One region of the Agrobacterium bohemicum genome, then DNA from elsewhere that is predicted to be linked to it. Evidence: riboswitches for the same ligand, from Rfam matches in the RefSeq annotation. Region 1 holds a riboswitch; each other region holds the start of a gene.
What was found. A riboswitch is a leader RNA that binds a small molecule or an ion and turns the genes downstream of it on or off. The one in region 1 is predicted to bind thiamine pyrophosphate.
Positions count from the first base shown of each region.

Region 2: it holds a riboswitch for thiamine pyrophosphate, as region 1 does, so the genes downstream of both, thiC (phosphomethylpyrimidine synthase ThiC) here and ATO67_RS08330 (hydroxyethylthiazole kinase) in region 1, are expected to answer to the same signal.
Region 3: it holds a riboswitch for thiamine pyrophosphate, as region 1 does, so the genes downstream of both, thiB (thiamine ABC transporter substrate binding subunit) here and ATO67_RS08330 (hydroxyethylthiazole kinase) in region 1, are expected to answer to the same signal.

Region 1 is NZ_KQ961026.1:192,929-197,485, forward strand. It holds gene telA (telomere resolvase TelA) at 1-868, shown strand, start outside; gene iolG (inositol 2-dehydrogenase) at 1,081-2,073, shown strand; TPP riboswitch at 2,155-2,258, shown strand; gene ATO67_RS08330 (hydroxyethylthiazole kinase) at 2,322-3,059, shown strand; gene thiE (thiamine phosphate synthase) at 3,049-3,705, shown strand; gene thiD (bifunctional hydroxymethylpyrimidine kinase/phosphomethylpyrimidine kinase) at 3,702-4,502, shown strand; gene ATO67_RS08345 (Lrp/AsnC family transcriptional regulator) at 4,506-4,557, opposite strand, start outside.
Region 2 is NZ_KQ961025.1:63,633-68,189, forward strand. It holds gene thiO (glycine oxidase ThiO) at 1-712, opposite strand, end outside; gene thiC (phosphomethylpyrimidine synthase ThiC) at 714-2,537, opposite strand; TPP riboswitch at 2,638-2,749, opposite strand; gene ATO67_RS06035 (acyl carrier protein) at 2,915-3,166, shown strand; gene ATO67_RS06040 (acyl-CoA dehydrogenase family protein) at 3,166-4,347, shown strand; gene ATO67_RS06045 (amino acid--[acyl-carrier-protein] ligase) at 4,352-4,557, shown strand, end outside.
Region 3 is NZ_KQ961025.1:185,386-189,942, forward strand. It holds gene thiP (thiamine/thiamine pyrophosphate ABC transporter permease ThiP) at 1-1,421, opposite strand, end outside; gene thiB (thiamine ABC transporter substrate binding subunit) at 1,431-2,444, opposite strand; TPP riboswitch at 2,487-2,596, opposite strand; gene ATO67_RS06560 (ABC-F family ATP-binding cassette domain-containing protein) at 2,654-4,474, opposite strand; gene ATO67_RS06565 (thiamine diphosphokinase) at 4,479-4,557, opposite strand, start outside.

The sequences.
Region 1 (4,557 bases):
GATGGCGTCCATGGGAGACAAGGCGCAAGCCACCGTGATCTCCTACATCACCAAATATCGCAATGCTCTGCGCGAGGCCTTCGGCGACGATCACCCCATGCTGCGTATCGCGGCGGGCACACCCCAGCTTTATGACGAAGCGCGCAAGATCAAGATGGCAAAGATCGCCAACAAGCACGGATCGCTGATAACGTTCGACAACTACGCCGAGGTCATGAGGCGGTGTCGCCGCTATCTGCAATCGTCGGATATCATGACGGTTGCCATCGGGCTGATGGGCACCACGGGGCGACGCCCCTATGAAATCTTCACACAGGCGGAACTGACACCGGCTGCCTATGGCAAGGGCGTTTCGAAATGGAGCGTGCTGTTCAACGGCCAGGCAAAGACGAAGCAGGGCGAAGGCACGAAGTTTGGCGTGACCTATGAAATTCCAGTTCTGGAGCAGTCGAAAATAGTGCTGGACGCCTACAGTCGCCTGCGTGAGAGCAGCGACGGCAAACTGTGGTTCGGTTTGAGCGTGGACGATTTCACGTCCGAGGTGCGTTTGCCATTGCGTGATGCGGTCATCGGCAAATTCGAGGATATCTGGCCGAAGGAAGAACCACCGAAGCCCTATGGCCTGCGCCATCTCTATGCGGAAATCGCCTTCCGCAATTTCGCACCATCCAGCGTCACCAAGAACAGCTATTTCGCCGCCATCCTCGGCCACAACAACAACGACCTCGAAACGTCGCTGTCCTATATGACCTACACGTTTCCAGAGGATGCAGCGGCATCGAAGGCACGCGCCGAAAAGGTCGCTGACCGCACCATCCGCCAAATGGTTGAGGTGAACCGCATCCCGGGCATGCCGCAGACATCGTGATGAGTTCGATGCCTCGCCAGCCGAAGGGGTGGGCAGGATTTACAGCGGCTAAAGATGCGAAATGAACGCGCTTGTTTCTAAATATCCGCGTCTTGCGCCACGGCTTGACAGCCGTGAAATGGCGCTCTAGCAAGATGGAACGTATATTCCAAAAAGGTCCGATGTTCGCATCGATGTTCTACGGACCGGAACCACCATATCGGGAGGAAACGATGGTTACGAGATTGGCTTTGCTGGGCGCCGGGCGCATCGGAAAAGTACACGCCAAGGCGATTGCATCTGACAAACGCGCCAAACTGGTTGCCGTTGTCGATGCGTTTGCCGATGCTGCGCAGGCAATTGCGGATGAAACAGGCGCCAATATCAGCACCATTGATGCCGTGCTGGAAAACGCAGATATCGATGCCGTCATCATCTGCACGCCAACCAATACCCACGCCGATCTGATCGAGCGTTTCGCGCGCGCAGGTAAGGCGATCTTTTGCGAAAAACCGATCGATCTTGATGTCGCACGCGCGCAGTCCTGCATAGATGTCGTTAAGGAAACCGGTGCGAAGATCATGCTCGGCTTCAACCGCCGGTTCGATCCGCATTTCCGCGCAGTTCGCAAGGCCATCGATGACGGTCAAATCGGCAAGGTTGAGATGGTGACGATCACCAGCCGCGATCCGGGTGCGCCGCCACCGGAGTACATTAAGGTATCCGGCGGCATCTTCCGTGACATGACGATCCACGATTTCGACATCGCCCGCTATCTGCTGAGTGAAGAGATCGTCAGCGTTTTCGCCACGGGTTCCGTTCTGGTCGATCCCAAGATCGGTGAACTCGGCGATTACGATAGCGCCAGCATTATTCTAACGACTGAAAGCGGACGCCAGGCAATCATTTCAAACTCGCGCCGCGCCACCTATGGTTATGATCAGCGTATCGAAGTTCACGGCTCGCTTGGCTCGGTTGCCGCAGAAAATCAGCGCCCGGTGTCCATCGAAGTCGCGACCAAGGATGGCTACACCCGCCCACCGCTGCACGACTTCTTTATGACGCGGTATACGGCAGCATACGCAGCGGAAATCACTGCGTTCATCGACGCCATAGAAAATGACGTCGCACCTTCGCCTTCCGCCCAGGATGGCTTGATTGCGCTGAAGCTGGCGGATGCGGCGCTGAAGTCGGTACGCGAAAAAGTACTCGTTCAGATCGCCTGATCACATTCAGGAAGACGCGGCTTATCAGCCTTGCGTCTTCCTGAATGTCATTGACAGCACACTCAAAAAACGACACTTTCCAGACATTCCGAGGGGAGCATCTTAACGATGCTGAGATGGCGCTGAGCCGGACCCTTGAACCTGATCCGGGTCATGCCGGCGTAGGAACGGAACAGTCGCCAACGGCATGCTTTTCTTTTCCGCGCTGAACCTGGGTCTCCGTGATTGTATCTGGAGTTCAATGACCCATGTCGAGTTTTCCAACAGCACAAACCGCAGCAGACCTTCTTGCGCGGTTGCGGCAACGGCGACCAAGGGTTCATTGCCTGATGAACACGGTCGTTCAAAAGTTCACCGCTGATGGCATTACCGCCATTGGCGGTATTCCTTCGATGACCTCCTCGGAAGAAGAAATCGAAAGCTTCGTCTCAACGGTCGACGCCCTGACGATCAATCTCGGCACACTGGACGCGGCGCGCCGCAAGGTCATTCGGATGGCAGTCGAAATTGCCAATGCCCATGGCAAACCATGGATCGTTGATCCCGTGCATTGCGACTACTCACCGTCGCGGCTGGATTTTGCCCATGAACTGATTGCGTTGCGGCCCACCATCGTGCGCGGCAATCTTGCCGAAATAGCGATCATCGGTGATGTCGGCACAGCGTTACGCATCCAGACAGGACCAGAAGACCTGCTTCAGAACACCCATACGAAGGCCAAGATCAGCAACGGCCATCCATGGATGGCAAAGGTTACCGGCACCGGCTGCCTGTCCGGCGGAATTATTGCCGCCTTCATGGCAGTGGAGTCCGACGCTATACTGGCAGCAGCGGCAGCGCTGACCGTGACGGGTGTATCGGCAGAGTTGGCGGCGATCCACGCACGCGGCCCCGGATCATTCGAGGCAGCATTTCTGGATACGCTCTACGCCATAGAGCCCAGCGACATTCTTTCCCTCGCAAGGATTGCTCACCATGAAAATTGATTACAGGCTGAACGCTCTGGTAGACGCATCGCTGGCCAATATCGCGCCTTTGCAGGAGCTTGCGACTGTCGCAGCACGCCACGGCGCGACGATCATCCAGTACCGGGACAAGCATGCCTCGACCCGGCAGATGATCGAGCAGGCGAAACTCATTGTCGACGCCTTGAAGGCAACGGGCGTTCCGCTTGTCATCAATGACCGTGTCGATGTTGCACTCGCTTCAGGTGCAGACGGCGTCCATCTTGGCGCGGACGACATGGATGCCGAGACGGCGCGGCGCTTGCTGGGCGAAAATGCAATTATTGGCCTCACCGTCAAAAACACGGCAGATGCGGAGCGTGCGGCTAAAGCACCGGCAGACTATGCCTGCATCGGTGGTGTTTTCGAGACGGTTTCCAAAGTAAACCCCGACGCGCCGGTGGGGCTGGATGGATTTCGGGAATTGCGCAGCTACCTCAGACACGCCCGCCCTGAAATGCCGGTCGGTGCTATCGCAGGCATTACCCTCGATAGGGTTGCCCCGTTGGTCGACGCTGGCGCAGATGGCGTCGCGGTTATTTCGAGCCTATTTCGTGCTATAGATATTGCTGCCGCAACCGGCAATTTCCGCCGTCAGGTAAACGTCGCTCTGGGAGTGCACGAATGACGTCCATCGCTCTGACGATTGCCGGTTCCGACAGCGGAGGCGGCGCAGGCATTCAAGCCGACCTGAAGACATTTTCGGCACTCGGCGTTTATGGCGCCAGCGTCATCACCGCCATCACAGCCCAGAACACCCGTGGCGTGTCGGCCGTCGAGGATATTTCCATAGCAATGATTGCCGCACAGATGGAGGCCGTTTTTCCTGATCTCGCCATCGGCGCCGTCAAGATTGGCATGGTTTCGCGCATCGAAACCATCGAGACGATTGCCGAACATCTTCGCATCACGAACAAACCTGTGGTGCTGGACCCGGTTATGGTCGCGACATCCGGCGACCGCCTGCTGCAGGAAGAAGCCATCGAAACCCTACGCACCGCTTTGCTGCCTTTGGCCATGCTGGCGACCCCGAATCTGCCGGAAGCAGCGCTTCTCAGTGGCCACCCCATAGCGACAAAGCCCCAAGACGTTGTGCGTCAGGCGGAAGCGATCCTCAAGACTGGCGTTCAGGCAGTACTCATTAAAGGGGGGCATAGTGGCGGGTCGGAAAGTGTCGATCTTTTGCTGGATAGGGATGGGCTGCACGAATTTTCCATGCCCCGCATCGAAACCCGCAACGACCATGGCACCGGCTGCACCTTGGCGGCTGCCATCACCGCAAATCTGGCGCTCGGATATCCCATGGTGGATGCGATAGGACTGGCAAAGGATTATCTGCAGGGCGCACTAGCCGCAGGGCGAGAATTGCATGTCGGCCACGGCCATGGGCCTGTTCACCATTTTTACCGCTGGTGGAACGCCTGACCATCAGCCTCTCGGTTTCGGACTTGCCAGCGCGTTGCGGATGGCAAAGCTGGAG
Region 2 (4,557 bases), on a different contig from region 1:
CATCCGTCTCGAGCATCGTTGCTCCCACCATGAAACGCCCCCCTTCTCGCGGCACGATGTAGAGCGGAATGCGTGGATGAAGCAGCCGAACGGGGCGGGACAGCGTGACCTCGCCGGTAGAGAGATAAAGCATTTCCCCACGCACGCCGCGAAGACCAGTAAGCTTGCCGGTCTGTGCCGCGCCGGTGCAATCGACGACGTGATCGAATGTGGTTCCATCTGGCGCGTCACCGCCGAAATGGAAGCCGGTACCCATCAAGACAACGCGTTCATAAAGTGCCAAGAGAGCCAAGCGTGGATCGAGATGCCCCTCGCCTTCGAAAAACAGCCCCTTACGGAAACGCCCCGCGAGATCGGGCTCCAGCGTAGCAATCTCGTCCTCATCAACCCATCGATAACCGGTCGTGCGAGAAGCAAACCGCGACAGTTCCGCCTTGTCCCGCGCAGGGGCCACAACCAGCGTGCCGTTGCGTTTGACCAGCCCCGGCGTCGCCTCATCCCACCAGTCGAGCGCTGATTGGCCAAGCGTCAGCACGGCTTCCTCGGCGCTTTCGCGCTCGCACCAAGGCGCCAGCATGCCGCCCGCATACCAGGACGCACCGCGCCCCGGTTGGTTGGCAAGATCGCAAACCGCGACCTCCATCCCATGGCGGACAAGTTCCAGAGCAGCCGTCAGACCGGCAACGCCTGCCCCTTTGACGAGAATGCGCATCTCATTCCCCCGCGACCGGCTTTTCCAACGGCATATAGAGATCGCCGCCCTGCTGGAATTTCTGCGCCATAACCTCCAGACCTTCCTTCTGTGCCTCGGCGCGGATGTCGTGCGAAATGCGCATGGAGCAGAATTTCGGCCCGCACATGGAGCAGAAATGCGCGACCTTATGCGCCTCCTTCGGTAAGGTCTCGTCATGGAACGACCGTGCCGTTTCCGGGTCGAGCGACAGGTTGAACTGGTCTTCCCAGCGGAATTCGAAGCGGGCGCGCGACAGCGCATTATCGCGGATCTGCGCCGCCGGATGCCCCTTGGCAAGATCGGCAGCGTGGGCGGCAATTTTGTAGGTGATAACACCGACCTTCACGTCATTACGATCCGGCAGACCCAGATGCTCCTTCGGTGTGACATAACAAAGCATCGCGGTACCAAACCAGCCGATCATCGCCGCACCGATGCCGGAGGTGATGTGGTCATAGCCCGGCGCAATATCGGTTGTCAGAGGCCCAAGCGTGTAGAAGGGCGCTTCGCCACAGACCTTGAGCTGCTTGTCCATGTTTTCCTTGATCTTGTGCATCGGCACATGGCCGGGGCCTTCGATCATGACCTGACAATCTTTAGCCCAGGCGATCTGCGTCAACTCGCCCAGCGTTTCGAGCTCGGCAAATTGTGCCGCATCGTTTGCATCGGCGATAGAGCCGGGCCGCAGCCCATCACCCAGCGAAAACGACACATCATAAGCGCGGCAGATGTCGCAAATCTCTTCGAAATGCTCGTAGAGGAATGATTCCTTGTGGTGATGCAGACACCACTTGGCCATGATTGAACCCCCGCGCGACACGATGCCGGTGACACGGTTGACGGTGAGCGGGATGTAATGAAGCCGCACGCCAGCATGGATGGTGAAGTAATCGACACCCTGCTCAGCCTGCTCGATCAGCGTATCGCGGAAAACCTCCCAGTTCAGGTCTTCCGCAATACCGTTCACCTTTTCCAGCGCTTGATAGAGCGGCACGGTTCCAATCGGCACCGGCGAATTGCGGATGATCCATTCGCGAATGTTGTGAATGTTGCGGCCGGTGGAGAGGTCCATAACGGTATCGCCACCCCAGCGGATGGCCCAGACCATCTTGTCGACCTCATCCGCCATGGAAGACGTGACGGCCGAGTTACCGATATTGGCATTGATCTTGACGAGGAAGTTACGTCCAATGATCATCGGCTCCGCTTCAGGGTGGTTGATGTTGGCAGGGATAATCGCCCTGCCCGCCGCCACTTCCTGACGCACGAATTCAGCCGTTACGAGATCGGGAATATGTGCGCCAAAGCTCTCACCATCGCGGGCCAACGTTTCCTTGGCTGCTTCGCGTCCAATATTCTCGCGAATGGCAATAAATTCCATCTCAGGCGTGATGATACCCGCCCGCGCATAGGCAAGCTGCGTGACAGCTTTGCCGTCCTTGGCCTTCAAGGGCTGGTGGCGGAGGGAAAACTCCGGCGTCAAACGCTCGCCGGTGGCAAAGCCGTTGTCTTCAGGTTTAACATGGCGGCCCGCGTAAGCTTCGACATCGCCACGCGCAACAACCCAGTCATGACGCACACGTGGCAAGCCACCGTCGATGCTGACTGTGTGGGATGGATCGGTGTAGGGACCGGAGGAATCGTAGACTGTAACCGGTGGTTCGCCCGCCGTGGGATGCACGGCGATTTCGCGCATGGGTACGCGGATGTGAGGGTGGATGATACCCGGCTTGTAGACCTTGGTCGAAGCGGGTAGCGGGCCGGTGGTAACGACAGGGGTAGGATTTTTAGTGGCAATGTTCATCGTGAGGCTCCAAAGCAAAAACAGTGGAGACCCAGTTCGAGCATGAAGACGAAAAACCACGTGAACGAATAACGACGCATTTCGGCAAAGCCGAACTGCTGTTCCCGCGTTTGCACCGTCCCTACGCCAGTATGAACTGGATCAGGTTCAACGGGTCACTGCGCGCGCTAGCAGTATCTCAGCCCCTTGCCGGGACTCCCCTGGTGAATGCCGCAATCAGAAACCCGACGCAGAAATTTGTCAAGTCATCTGTGGATGGTTGTCGAAAAACAGAAAGTTACACTAAGTTAACCCATCCATTTATTCGAATGTTATTTTTTGGAGCGTAACTCCAAGAATGCGTTATGATGACGCGCTGTGAAGGGAGACTACTCAGAATGAATTCAACTATTCGTGAAATACTGTCGAAATTCGGCCAACTCCCGGTGCCCGTCGATACCATCGAAGATGAGGCTGACCTTTACGCAGCTGGACTTTCTTCTTTTGCATCCGTGCAACTGATGCTTGGCATAGAAGATGCATTCGACATCGAATTTCCCGATAGCATGCTCAACCGGAAGTCTTTCGCCAGCATCAAGGCCATCGAAGACACGGTCAAAACCATTCTTGATGGCAAAGAGGCCGCGTGATGAACGTCTCCGTCGCCCCGCCTGATGCGACGCTCTCGGCGCGCGCCTCCCGTGTCGCGTCGATCGCCGCACGGCATGCCGACGATGTCGATACCGCCGCACGTTTTCCAATAGAAGCCGTTGATGCGCTTCGTTCGGAACGGCTTTTAGGCATTCAAGTACCTGTTCATCTGGGCGGTGAAAGTGCAAGCATCGCGCAAATTGCCGATATCTGCTGCATTCTCGGCCAATCCTGTTCCGCAACGGCGATGATCTTCGCGATGCACCACATCAAGGCCTCCAGCCTTGTGGAACATGGCGAAGACAGTGAATGGCATGTTGCCTTCATGCGCCGCGTGGCATCAGAACAATTGCTTTTGGCGTCTGCCACCACCGAAGGCGGTATCGGCGGAAACATGCGCAATTCCATCTGTGCCATCGAAGTTAACGGTCCCGACTGCACCTTGGAAAAAGACGCCACCGTAATTTCCTATGGCACGCATGCCGATGCCATTCTGATTACCTCGCGTGCCAATGACGCAGCGGCACCCAGCGATCAGGTCATGACCGTTTTCCTGAAGGACCAGTACACGCTCGAACGGACCCATATTTGGGACACGCTCGGCATGCGCGGAACCTGTTCCGATGGCTTCCTGTTCAAGGGAAGCGCACCTTCCGAGCAGATTTTCTCCAAGCCTTTCGCCGAAATTGCAGCGCAATCCATGCTGGCGACATCCCATCTTTTGTGGAGCGGCGTCTGGTATGGAATTGCCTCTGACGCGGTTTTGCGTGCACAAGCCTTCGTTCGTGCAGCGGCGCGCAAATCGCCCGGCGTCACGCCACCAGGTGCCATTCGTCTGGCAGAAGTGTCGAGCAAGCTTCAGACCGTCAAATCGAACGTCATTGCTGGTCTCAAAGCCTATGAGGCCACCAAATCCGATCCCGACAAGCTGATGTCGATGGGGTTTGCCATCGCCATGAACAACGTCAAGATTTGCTCGTCGGAAACCATTATCGAGATCATCAATCACGCCATGCTGATCTGCGGCATCATGGGCTACAAAAACGGTACGCCTTATAGCCTCGGTCGTCACCTGCGTGATGCGCATTCGGCGCAACTGATGATCTCCAACGACAGAATTCTCAGCAACTCCGCCAATCTCCTGCTCGTCCAGAAGCAGGACACCAGCCTTTCGGGATAAGATCATGGACATGCAAACATCTTTTCTCGATCGCCTGTTTGACAAAGGCCTGCTGATCGATACCGGCGTCGATGGCCTCTATGGTCGTAGCGGCCAGTTCGAAGACGTGATTGCCGGTTTTGAGCGCCTGATCGGAACGGTCGGCGGCGCAGATAAAGCCGAAGTTATCCGCTTCCCGCCCGGCATCAACCGTGCCTATTTTGAAAAAAG
Region 3 (4,557 bases), on a different contig from region 1:
ATGGCGAAGGAAAATGCCATCGCGATTGGCGCCCATAGAACCGGCCAATCGACAAGGCGAAACCGTGAGAAGCCGGAGATGCCGAGACTTGCGGCAAGACGTCCGGTTCGGGCCTGATGGGTCAGGAATGCCGGTTCCAGAACGCGCATGACGAAAGGCAGCGCCATCAGCATATTGATAACAGCGACCAGCACCGGGGCAGATAAAGAAACATCGCCAAAAGATCGCAGCAGCAAAAACCAGCCACTGCCCAGCACCACCGGCGGCACCAGCAGCACCAGAGATGAACCGGAACCCAACACCGTTGAAAAAACCGCCAACGGAAAGCTCACATCCCTGCGGACTGCAATGGCCTGGCGCGCGCGGATAATGGCGACGGATACGACAATCGCCAGCGACGCCGAAAAGACGGCTACCGTCATGCTCGTTCCAAACGCCTTCCAGAACGAGCGCTCGCTTAAAAGCCGGACTATATCCGCGGAAAGGCCGGATGATGCCATCGCAACCAGAGGCAATCCGACCAGCAGAAGCGCCAAGAGAATAATAGTCCCATCCCATATCCGAGCTGAAACATTCATTCCATCGAACCGGCGCACCGCGCGACCATGCGTCTGAACCTCCGCATCAGCAGAGGGCAAAAGTGCCAATAAAGCCAGCAGAACGCCCGTTATACCGATCTGCATCAACGACAGCGCAATGGCGCGGGGCGGGTCAAAATCGAAACGCAGGGCCTGATAAATCGCCACTTCGATTGTCGTTGCGGACGGTCCGCCGCCCAGCAGCAGAACGAGGGTAAAACTCGTCGCGCACAGCATGAAGATAAGCCCCGCCATACCCGGAACGAGTTTCGCAATTGCTGGCCATTCGATGAAGCGAAAAGTTGAGACGGGTCCAAGACCAAGGCTTGCACTCATGCGCCAATATTCATCCGGCACGCGTTCGAGGCCCGCTAGAAAAAAGCGCACGGCCAATGGAAGATTGAAAAAGACATGGGCAATGAGGATGCCAGAAAGACCATAGATGCTGAAGGGCTGGTCTGCCCCCAAAGTCAACAGGGCAGTGTTGAGAACGCCCTGCCTGCCCCATATTGCGATGATACCGAGCGCGCCTACGATAACGGGCAGACCCATCGGCACCGCCATCAGCCTGACGATCCAGATACGGCCGGGAAAATCCCGCTGGCGGGCGAGAGCTAGCGCCACCGGCAGCCCGAGAACGAGGGAAATCATCGTGGATAGGGATGCTTGCCAGAGCGTAAACCTTAGAATGCGCAACGTGTAGGTATCGAACAATGCGGCCGATGACGCCCCGGCATCGAAAGACAGCAAGGCCGCAACAGCAAGGCCCATGAACAGCAGAACCGCAGCAAATGCCACCGCTCCGCTATAGATGAACCTGCGACTGTCGCGACGCTGTATCATGGCGGATGATTACTTCACGCTCATGGCCGTAAGCCATTCGTCGATCCATGCCTTGCGGTTTTTCGCCACCACTTCCGGGTCCATCAGGAATGTCTTCGTAGGCTGGACCAGCTTGGAGAAAGCGTCCGGCAGCGGCGCAGAGGTTGCGGCTACCGGCATCATCCAGTTGTTTTCCGGAATGGCATCCTGAAAACCTGTGGTCAGCATGAAAGCGAGAAACTGCTTTGCCAGTTCCTTTTCAGGCGCATTCTTCAAGATACCGGCCACTTCGATCTGGATATAATGACCCTCCTCGAAACTGGCCGCCTGATAGCGATCCGTCTTTTCCGCAACCATATGATAGGCAGGCGACGTGGTGTAGGATAGCACCATCGGCACTTCGCCCTTGGTGAACAGGCCGTAGGATTCCGACCAGCCGGGAGTGACGGTCGGCACGCGGTTCTTGAGTTTAGCCCAGGCTTCCGGTGCCGTGTCGCCATAGACGGATTTCACCCACAGCAACAGTCCGAGGCCCGGCGTCGATGTGCGCGGGTCCTGGATCGCAATTTTCTGCGATGGATCGCCCTCGACCAGTTCCTTGAGGCTTTTCGGTGGATTTTTCAGCGTCTGCGTGTCGTAGACGACGGCGAAGTGGCCATAATCATAGGGCACGAAGACGTCATCCTTGAAGTCACCCGGCACCTTGGCTGCGGACGGATCGACACCAGATACCTCGAAAATACCGGTCTGCTTGGCTTCCGCGATGAGATTGGTATCAAGGCCGACGACGACATCCGCCTTGGAGCCGGGGCCTTCCAGTTTCAGCCGGTTCAACAGCGCAACACCATCGGCAACGCCCACGAAATTGACGGTGCAGTTGCACGTTTCTTCAAAAGCAGCCTTCACCTTGGGACCTGGACCCCATTCGGAAACGAAGCTTTCGTAGGTATAGACCGTCAGCGTCTTTTTATCTTGCGCCACGGCAATAGCGGGCAGCAAAACGGACGCAGCGACAAGCGAATGCAGGAAAAAACGACGATACATCAAGAGCACCTCCTCGAAATGGGCAACGGGGAACAGGCGTCTGAATGGAAGCCGTCTAATCCCTCCGCCGGTGTTAACCGGATCAGGTTCTTCGGGTTGGCCAAACCTCTCAGCCTTGTCCCGGATAGGACAAAGCACCCCGTTAGATCTAGGCAAATGTGTAATCGGTGATCAGTGAATTGGCAAGATGGCGTTGACACCACCGGCCTTTAGTTTTCCAGTTGCTCCCGCAACATTTCCAGCTCCAGCCACTCTTCTTCCATGGTCTCAAGCTTTTCGCGCAGCTTCGACATCTCATTTGCCAGCGTATTGAAAACGGTCGGGTTCTTGGCAAACAAATTGGGATCAGCCATGCGCTCTTCTCGCTGGGCGATCTCCAACTGGGTCTTTTCCATCTCCCTGGGCAGATTTTCGAGCGCGAATTTCTGCTTGAAGGACATCTTGCCTTTGGCTTTAGCGGGTTCGGCGCCTGCATTCGAAACAGATTTTGCCTTTTCCTGCTTTTCAGCTCTTTTCTTTTCGTCCGAGGCACCTTTGCGCTGCGCCATCATATCCGAATAACCACCAGCATATTCGATCCATCGGCCATCCGGTGCATCCGGGTTTACGGGTGCAATGGTGGAGGTGACGGTCCGGTCCAGAAAGTCACGGTCATGGCTGACGAGAATGACAGTGCCGGAAAAGCCGGAGACGATCTCCTGCAACAGATCGAGCGTTTCAATATCGAGATCATTGGTCGGCTCATCGAGGATCAGAAGGTTCGTCGGGCGGGCCAGAATGCGCGCCAGCATCAGGCGCGCGCGCTCCCCACCGGACAGATTGCGGATCGGTGTGCGGGCCTGCTCCGGCTGGAACAGAAAGTCCTTCATGTATCCGGTTACGTGTTTCAACTCGCCATTGACCAGAAGGTTTTCACCGCGCCCGTCGGTCAGGTAATGCGCCAGCGTATCGTTCGGGTTCAAATCCTCACGCTTCTGGTCCAGCGTCGCAACTTCCAGATTGGTACCGAGCTTGACCTTCCCCGTGTCAGGCTCGAGCTGCCCGGTCAGCATCTTCAAAAGCGTCGTCTTGCCGGCACCGTTCGGCCCAACGAAGCCGATGCAATCGCCGCGATGAACACGCAGCGAAAACGGTGCAACGATGGTACGCTCCCCATAAGCCTTGGTAATCTGATCCGCTTCGATGACGAGTTTGCCGGACTCACGGCCCTCAGCCGCCGTCGCCTGCACGGAACCCGTCGGCCCCTTATGGCCGCGGTAGTCGGCGCGCATCGCCTGAAGTTCGCCCACGCGGCGCATGTTGCGCTTGCGGCGCGCGGTCACGCCATAGCGCATCCAGTGCTCTTCACGCTCGATGGCCTTGCCGAGTTTGTGCTGTTCCAGCTCTTCCTCTTCCAGAACCTTATCGCGCCACTCTTCGAAATGGCCAAAACCACGACTGAGGCGGCGCGCCTGGCCGCGATCCAGCCAGACGGTGGAATTGGACACTTTCTCCAGAAAGCGACGGTCATGCGAAATCAAGACGAGCGCGCTGCGCGTCTGCTGCAATTCACCTTCCAGCCATTCGATTGTCGGCAGGTCGAGATGGTTGGTCGGCTCGTCCAGCATCAGAATATCGGGTTCCGGTGCCATCACGCGAACGAGTGCGGCGCGACGTGCCTCACCGCCCGAAAGGCTCGACGGATGCTCCTGCCCAGTCAGCCCCAGATGTTCAAGCAGATAGGTTACGCGGTAAGCGTCATCTCCCGGTCCCAGACCCGCTTCGGCATAGGCCTGAACCGTCTCGTAACCTGCAAAATCCGGTGCCTGATCAAGATACCGAATGGTGGCCGAAGGATGCCGAAAAATCTCCCCCGATTGCGCCTCGACCAGACCGGCGGCGATCTTCATCAGCGTCGATTTACCGGAGCCGTTGCGGCCGACAAGGCAGATGCGATCCCCCGGCTCCACTTGCAGGTTTGCACCATTGAGCAGCGGTGTAACGCCGAAGGTCAGCATGATGTCGTCGAGTTTTAGAATAGGGGGTGCCAAGGGTTCAGGCTCCGGTCAAATCATAAGGACGGGCAAGCACTATGGCTTTGCCGCTTTGAAGGCGAAGGCGCAACGGCCCTTCC